Regions from separate parts of the Mesobacillus jeotgali genome, predicted to be linked through region 2. Evidence: riboswitches for the same ligand, from Rfam matches in the RefSeq annotation. Region 2 holds a riboswitch; the other holds the start of a gene.

Region 1 (3,389 bases), 730 kb from region 2:
CATTTCCTTGCATGAGTTCATATATAGCCTCTTCAATTGGATCAAACATTTACATCACCCTCACATAAACCCGTTATCCTCTAAGAATTGGGCTGTAATATTGTTGCCGCGTATTGGTGCTGACGGAAGCTGGTTGCTCAAAAAGTGCCCTACATACTTGCCAATCATGTCACATTCAATGTTGACGATATCCCCTTTTTCCTTGAACCCTAAGACTGTATCTTTTAAGGTGAGCGGAATCAACGATAGAGTCAGGCTGTCTTCTGAGACTTCAAAAACAGTCAGGCTTGTACCATCGACAGCGACAGAGCCTTTCATGATGACGTATTTCAGCAATTCAGGATCCACTTGAATTTCATAGTAAACAGCGTTCTCAATTTGCTTTTTCCCTTTGATGGTTCCGACACCATCCACGTGGCCGGCGACAAAGTGCCCGCCGAACCGGCCGCCAGCTGCCATTGCTCTTTCCAGGTTTACCTTTGATCCTCGTTTAACGGATTTCAAGCTTGATGCTTTGACCGTTTCAGGCATGACATCTACTGTAAATCTATTCTCTGTAAAGGAGGTGACGGTCAGGCACACCCCGTTAACAGCAATACTGTCTCCAAGATGAACATCAGTCAGGACTTTCCTTGCGTCAATCGTCAGGACAAACGACTCGCCGCTATGCTGGATATTGGCGACAGTCCCTATTTCTTCAATTATTCCTGTAAACATATAAACCTCCTTTTAAACCGGCTCAGCGATGATCCTGATATCCTGGCCAATTTGCTTAACATCTTTAATATCCAATGAAATAGTATCCTCGAGCCTGGCAATGCCTGCGCCTCCGTATGCAGCAGGTGCATTTTTCCCGCCGAGCAGCTTTGGAGCGATATACGCTATGACTTGCTGAAAGGCCTTCTCTTTTAAAAAGCTGCCATGTACCTCGGCTCCGCCTTCTACGTAAACAGATGTGATAGCCCGATCTCCAAGTTTTTTCAGCATGTCATGAATCTCGACTTGCTCAGTTTCCAGCTTGATAACCTTAATGCCTCTCTCAGTAAACTGCTTTATCCTTTCAGGCTCTGCCCGTGCTCCGGTCATAATCATGGTTTCAGCAGCCTCGTCATTCACGATCCTTGAATCCAGCGGAGTGCGAAGAGTATTGTCCAGCACGACCCTCACCGGATTCTTCCCTCCAGCCTTAAGTCTTGTGGTCAGGCTCGGATTGTCTTTTATCACGGTGTTGACCCCAACTAAAATAGCATCATGTGAATGACGGAACCGATGGACATCCTTTCTTGCCTCTTCTCCGGTGATCCATTTACTCTCCCCGGTAACTGTTGCGATTTTACCGTCCAGGCTGGTGGCTGACTTCAACGTAACATACGGCAAGCCAGTGCTTATGTAATGAAAAAACACTTTATTCAGTGCTTTTGCTTCTTCCTCCATCAACCCAACCTGCACATCTAAGCCCGCCTCAAGCATCTTCTTCACCCCTGCCCCGCCGACAAGCGGATTCGGATCGACTGAAGCGACAAATACTTTCTTGATGCCTGACTCTATCACCAGATTCGAGCATGGAGGCGTCTTTCCGAAATGGCTGCATGGCTCGAGGGTCACGTATAGTGTGGCATCCTTTGCCTTATCCCCAGCCATTGTGATCGCATGCACCTCAGCATGGGGTTCACCAGCCTTCAAATGGGCGCCCATACCAATCATTTGGCCGTTTTTCACAAGAACAGCGCCAACCTGGGGGTTCGGTGATGTTTGGCCTTCAGTCGCACTGGCGAGATTGATGGCTAATGCCATATAGTCCTGGTCGTTCACCTGGAATCCTCCTTCCTTTTTTAAAAAAAATAAAAAGACCCCGAAACAAATTGCTTCGGGGTCCTAAAAAAGGCAATGGCAAATTAGAGGGTCAAAAAAGGGCATACTTATCCCGTTCTTCTAATCCTCGTTTTTTTCCTTCTCCCATCCAGACTTTAACTGTCGGCCCTGGAGTTTCACCAGATCCACCGTTTAACAAATGTTAACCGGGTCACGGACTAAGAAGCATCGCTTCATCACCGCCGGTTGGGAATTTCACCCGACCCCGAAGGAATGTATTTAGTTAGAGTCATTATACAGAACATTAGATTAAATGAAAAACAATACTACTTTTATTTTTTCATCAGCTTCTCAATCGTGGTCAACAGTTCATCAACGACTTCATCGTCGCCTTCTTGAATTCGTTCGACGATGCATGATTTCATATGGCCTTCGAGCAGAAGTTTGGCCACACTGTTCAGTGCCGCCTGTGTTGCGGAAATCTGAGTGATCACATCATCACAATACGTATCTCTCTCAATCAGGCCTTTAATACCGCGAATTTGCCCTTCTATCCGATTCAATCTCGTCACGAGATTCTTTTTTGTTTTTTCAGAGTGATGGCTCTTTCTTTCTGATGAGCAACAGCTGTCGCCACAATCAGATGGGTTCACTTTGGGCTCCAATATGTCCATCAAAAAACCCCCTTTATCTTTTAAGCTTATTTTATCATACCCTCACATAGTAAATAATCGCAAATTCGCTATCACCTCTTACATATTAAACGTCTTTATAGGAATAACTATTTTTAACGAACTCAATATGCAAGTTTAATATTGCTCATAAAAGAGTGGTGTGATAATGAAAAAATTCCGTTTGCCAGCATTTAATAATGCGAATAGGAAAGTTCATTGCAGCGGTTATCAAATAATTAAAGCAGCCTTCCAGCATACAGGTGATTTTAAAGAGTTGGAGTTCAAAAGGGATAATACCACCTTACTATTTTGTTTCCTTGAAACACTCATTTCAGAAGAAAAATTCAAGGAGTATTTATTAATTCCCTTATTGTTGGAAGATTTCAAAAGGACTCCGGAGGAACTGGAATCCTTGAATGGAAAAAAGGTGGATAATCCAGAGGAGCTGATCAGCGGCATTTTAAATGGCGGCAATGTGCTATTTTTATGTGAACGTGATGAAGCGTGGCTATTCTCATTTCCCAAGGATCTCCAACGGTCCATTCAAGAACCGGTTAATGAAGGGGTGGTCCGTGGCCCGCATGATGGCTTCGTCGAAAACCTCGACACAAATATCAGTCAGCTGCGGTTTAGGATTAAGAGCCCGGACTTCAAGGTTAAGTATCACGAATTAGGTAATAAGACAAAGACCAAAACAGCTGTCATTTACATGAAAGGCATTGCCGATGAGAAATTAGTTGAAGAAGTTGAAAGAAGGCTCTCCTTCATTTCTACTGATATGATATTAAGCCCTGGCTATATAGAGGAGTTCATTGAAGATGACCCATTCTCCTTGTTTCCGCAGCTCATCAATACTGAGCGGCCAGACAGAGCTATGGCGAATTTAATGGAAGGCAGAATCAT
Region 2 (3,389 bases):
AATGTTAAAACCGTCCAGATTGACAATCCTTGGCCCGTAATGGTCAATGTAGGTTCCTCTCGCTGTAAAAGTTTCTCCGTCTCCGCTTGCAGTTACTGTTATGGTATTTGCGTAGCCAAAGGAATTTCCTGTCACTTTTTCCCCAACCATGATTCCACGCTCTTTTGCAATGTGGATTGCATTTACCTCATTTACTTTCACATCAATGCGGTTTTCGAAAAATCCAGCAAGGAGCGCCTTTGTTAAAAAAGAGGTCTCGAGATCTGCTGCAGTGCCTGAATAGGTGGCTGTCAGCTCGCTGATCCCTTTGTTGTGGCATTCTGAGACAATCTTCCCCATTTCCTTCGCAAGCTGGTGGTAGGGTTGGATTTTTTCATAGATTTCTTTAGACATTGCCGGGAGATTAATCGAGTTGGCCACAGGTCTATTCTCAAAATAAGTCCTGATTTCTCTGGCTACCTGGGTAGCAACATTCAGCTGCGCTTCTTTTGTAGAAGCTCCGAGGTGTGGGGTGGCAATAACTGAATCAAACTTAAGTAAAGGGTGATTCTCTGGGGGTTCAACTTCAAATACATCCAATGCAGCGCCGGCAACATGACCATTCTCAATATAATGAGCGAGAGCCATCTCATCAATGATTCCTCCTCGCGCACAGTTGAGGAGATAGACGCCTTTTTTAGTTTGGCTCAATGTCTTTTCATTGAGAAGTCCTTTTGTTTCTTTCGTCAAAGGAGTGTGGACCGAGATGATATCGGTTTCGGCGAGGACCTCGTCAAAGGAGGACAGTTGAACACCCAAAACGTCTGCCCGCTCTTTCGTCAGGAATGGGTCAAATACCTTTACAGACATTCCAAAAGCTCTGGCTCTTTTTGCAAGCTCAGAACCAATCCTTCCCAAACCGATAATGCCTAGTATCTTTCCGTAAAGTTCATTTCCAATAAACTTATTTCTCTTCCATTCTCCATTTTTTACGGTGGAGTGTGCCTGTGGGATGTTCCGCATTAAAGCAGACATCATTGCAAAAGTATGTTCCGCGGTAGAAATGGTGTTCCCATCTGGAGCGTTTACGACGATAATTCCTCTCTTTGTCGCCTCGGTGATATCGATATTGTCTACACCGACACCTGCCCGGCCAACGATTTTTAGTTGTGGCATTCGATCGAGCAGCTCTTTGGTGACTTTCGTAGCGCTTCTGACTATTAGGGCATCAACTTCTTGTAAATCGATTACCCCTGAGCCAACACCCCCGATATGTACCTGGATTCCTTCGTGTTCTAATAATGGCTGTAAGCCTTCTTCCTTTATTGAATCTGCCGCCAGAACCTGAAACATTTTTTGTTTCACTCCTTCTTTTGAAAAATAAAGTGGTAATTTTCTGATTATTTTACAAAACGAATATTCTTTTGTCAAACTCCCGAATTGTTCATGAATACAATGCAAGCGCTGACCAAAATCAATTGATTTAATCTAATTATATTCTGTTATTCCGAATTTAGCAGAAATTTTTGCTAATCACGATCCTCTTATTGACCAAAATGCATTTTAGGCCATTTCAGACATAAAATCGTCACAAGCATACACCTTCACAAAATATCTTTTTTTCAGTATAATAAACTTGTTAAATAAATATGGTCTATCTTCGGGGCAGGGTGAAATTCCCGATCGGCGGTAATGAGAAGAATTCTCTAAGCCCGCGAGCCTGTAAGGGCAGGATTTGGTGCGATTCCAAAGCCGACAGTATAGTCTGGATGGGAGAAGATGGAGGTTCTGCAGACGTTCGAAAAATGCAGGTTTCGAACGGTTATTTGGCATACCCTTCAACAGTCTCCCTCAAGTTCAGAAAACTTGAGGGTTTTATTTGTTATGGGTATGTGATTGCCGAATCTTTCTTCTTTATGTGAGATGGATCTCTATAAGGAGAGAGGAAAATGAAAAAATTTAGTGTCAAAGCAATGGTCTCAATTGGTATGCTGAGCAGTATCTCGTATGTGTTGATGCTGCTGAATTTTCCGCTGCCGCCGTTTCCAAAATTCTTAATGGTCGATTTCAGCGATATACCTGCATTGATTGCTGCGTTGATTTTTGGTCCGGCTGCCGGTATTTTAGTAGAATTCTTGAAGAATACCCTTGATTATTTTATGACAGGCAGTGATACGGGTGTTCCTGTTGGGCATGTTGCCAACTTTGTTGCAGGTGTTTTATTCATCCTTCCAACTTATTATATCTATCAGCGGATGAAGTCCAATAAGGGAATGACGTTCGCATTGGTGGCTGGTACAACAAGTATGGCCATCCTGATGAGTGTCCTGAACTATTACGTGTTCCTTCCTGCCTACACTTTGTTCTTGAATATGCCGGCAATGTCCGGACCGGAAACGCGGGCCATGATAGTCGCAGGGATTTTACCATTTAATTTCGTTAAAGGCTTACTGATGTCTGTCATATTCATGCTGATCTTCACAAGGATGAAAACATGGATCGAGAGACAGCAAGCTTTCAAAAGTGCTTAAATTCATATGATTTCTAATACAAAAGCAACGGTCTGCACCGTTGCTTTTTGATTTTTAAATGGGATGTACAGTGTCATCATCCGTAATAACTCCCAAAAAAAAATTCCCGCCTGTAAGCGGGAATTATGTATACTCTTATTCGAATTTAGTAGCATCTCCGTTAAATGGCTCATCTGCAACTTTGATTGAGTCAGTTGGGCAGCCTTCGAATGCATCCATCATGTCGTCAATTAATACATCAGGGATCTCAACGATACCTTCGTTTTCGTCAAGTGTTACGAATGCGATGCCTTCATCGTCGTAATCGTAGATATCTGGAGCAGCTGCACCGCAAGCTCCACATGCAATACAAGTTTCTTTGTCAACAATTGTGTACTTAGCCATGATATAATTCCTCCCAAGTGTTTAACAATAATATGCTGTTTTCACTGAAACAGTGAAAACGTATTCCTCATACCTATTGTAAAACTGTATCGCCAACATTTCAATAAAAAAAGTATTGAGAATGCTTATCACACAAGGCGTTGAATGGTTTTTCCGTTGAAAATAAAACATTTTACTAGATATTTTCATGTTAAAATAATGTTAGATTATTTTTCTGCTATAGTGGGCGCCGAATATTATCGTGCCCTTTGCTTAATTTTTCATTCCAGGGTGATTTTATGGAGATAACATATTTGGAAACAGTTGTTTTGTCTATATTGAAAAAAATCAATGGCGATAGAACCATTTATTCGTTATTTCATCTTCTACAGGGCAAACGTTCCTCCCAGACGATACAAGATGCGCATTTGTATAAAATCACCCCTTTTTTTCATACATACCCTTCAGTTACCCGTGCAGGACTCGAAAACATGATTGATAGCCTGAAGCAAAGGG

Evidence for each region. A riboswitch is a leader RNA that binds a small molecule or an ion and turns the genes downstream of it on or off. The one in region 2 is predicted to bind FMN.
Region 1: linked by a shared signal. The riboswitch ahead of ribD (bifunctional diaminohydroxyphosphoribosylaminopyrimidine deaminase/5-amino-6-(5-phosphoribosylamino)uracil reductase RibD) and the one ahead of FOF60_RS16270 (ECF transporter S component) in region 2 are both predicted to bind FMN.

The regions. Positions count from the first base shown of each region.
Region 1 covers NZ_CP109811.1:3,897,389-3,900,777, forward strand. Annotated here, with positions in the region: gene FOF60_RS19960 (bifunctional 3,4-dihydroxy-2-butanone-4-phosphate synthase/GTP cyclohydrolase II) at 1-49, opposite strand, end outside; gene ribE (riboflavin synthase) at 61-717, opposite strand; gene ribD (bifunctional diaminohydroxyphosphoribosylaminopyrimidine deaminase/5-amino-6-(5-phosphoribosylamino)uracil reductase RibD) at 730-1,812, opposite strand; FMN riboswitch at 1,945-2,089, opposite strand; gene FOF60_RS19975 (metal-sensitive transcriptional regulator) at 2,145-2,486, opposite strand; gene FOF60_RS19980 (spore germination protein) at 2,653-3,389, shown strand, end outside.
Region 2 covers NZ_CP109811.1:3,165,887-3,169,275, reverse strand. Annotated here, with positions in the region: gene serA (phosphoglycerate dehydrogenase) at 1-1,332, opposite strand, end outside; FMN riboswitch at 1,632-1,764, shown strand; gene FOF60_RS16270 (ECF transporter S component) at 1,929-2,510, shown strand; gene FOF60_RS16265 (ferredoxin) at 2,646-2,894, opposite strand; gene FOF60_RS16260 (YpbB family protein) at 3,188-3,389, shown strand, end outside.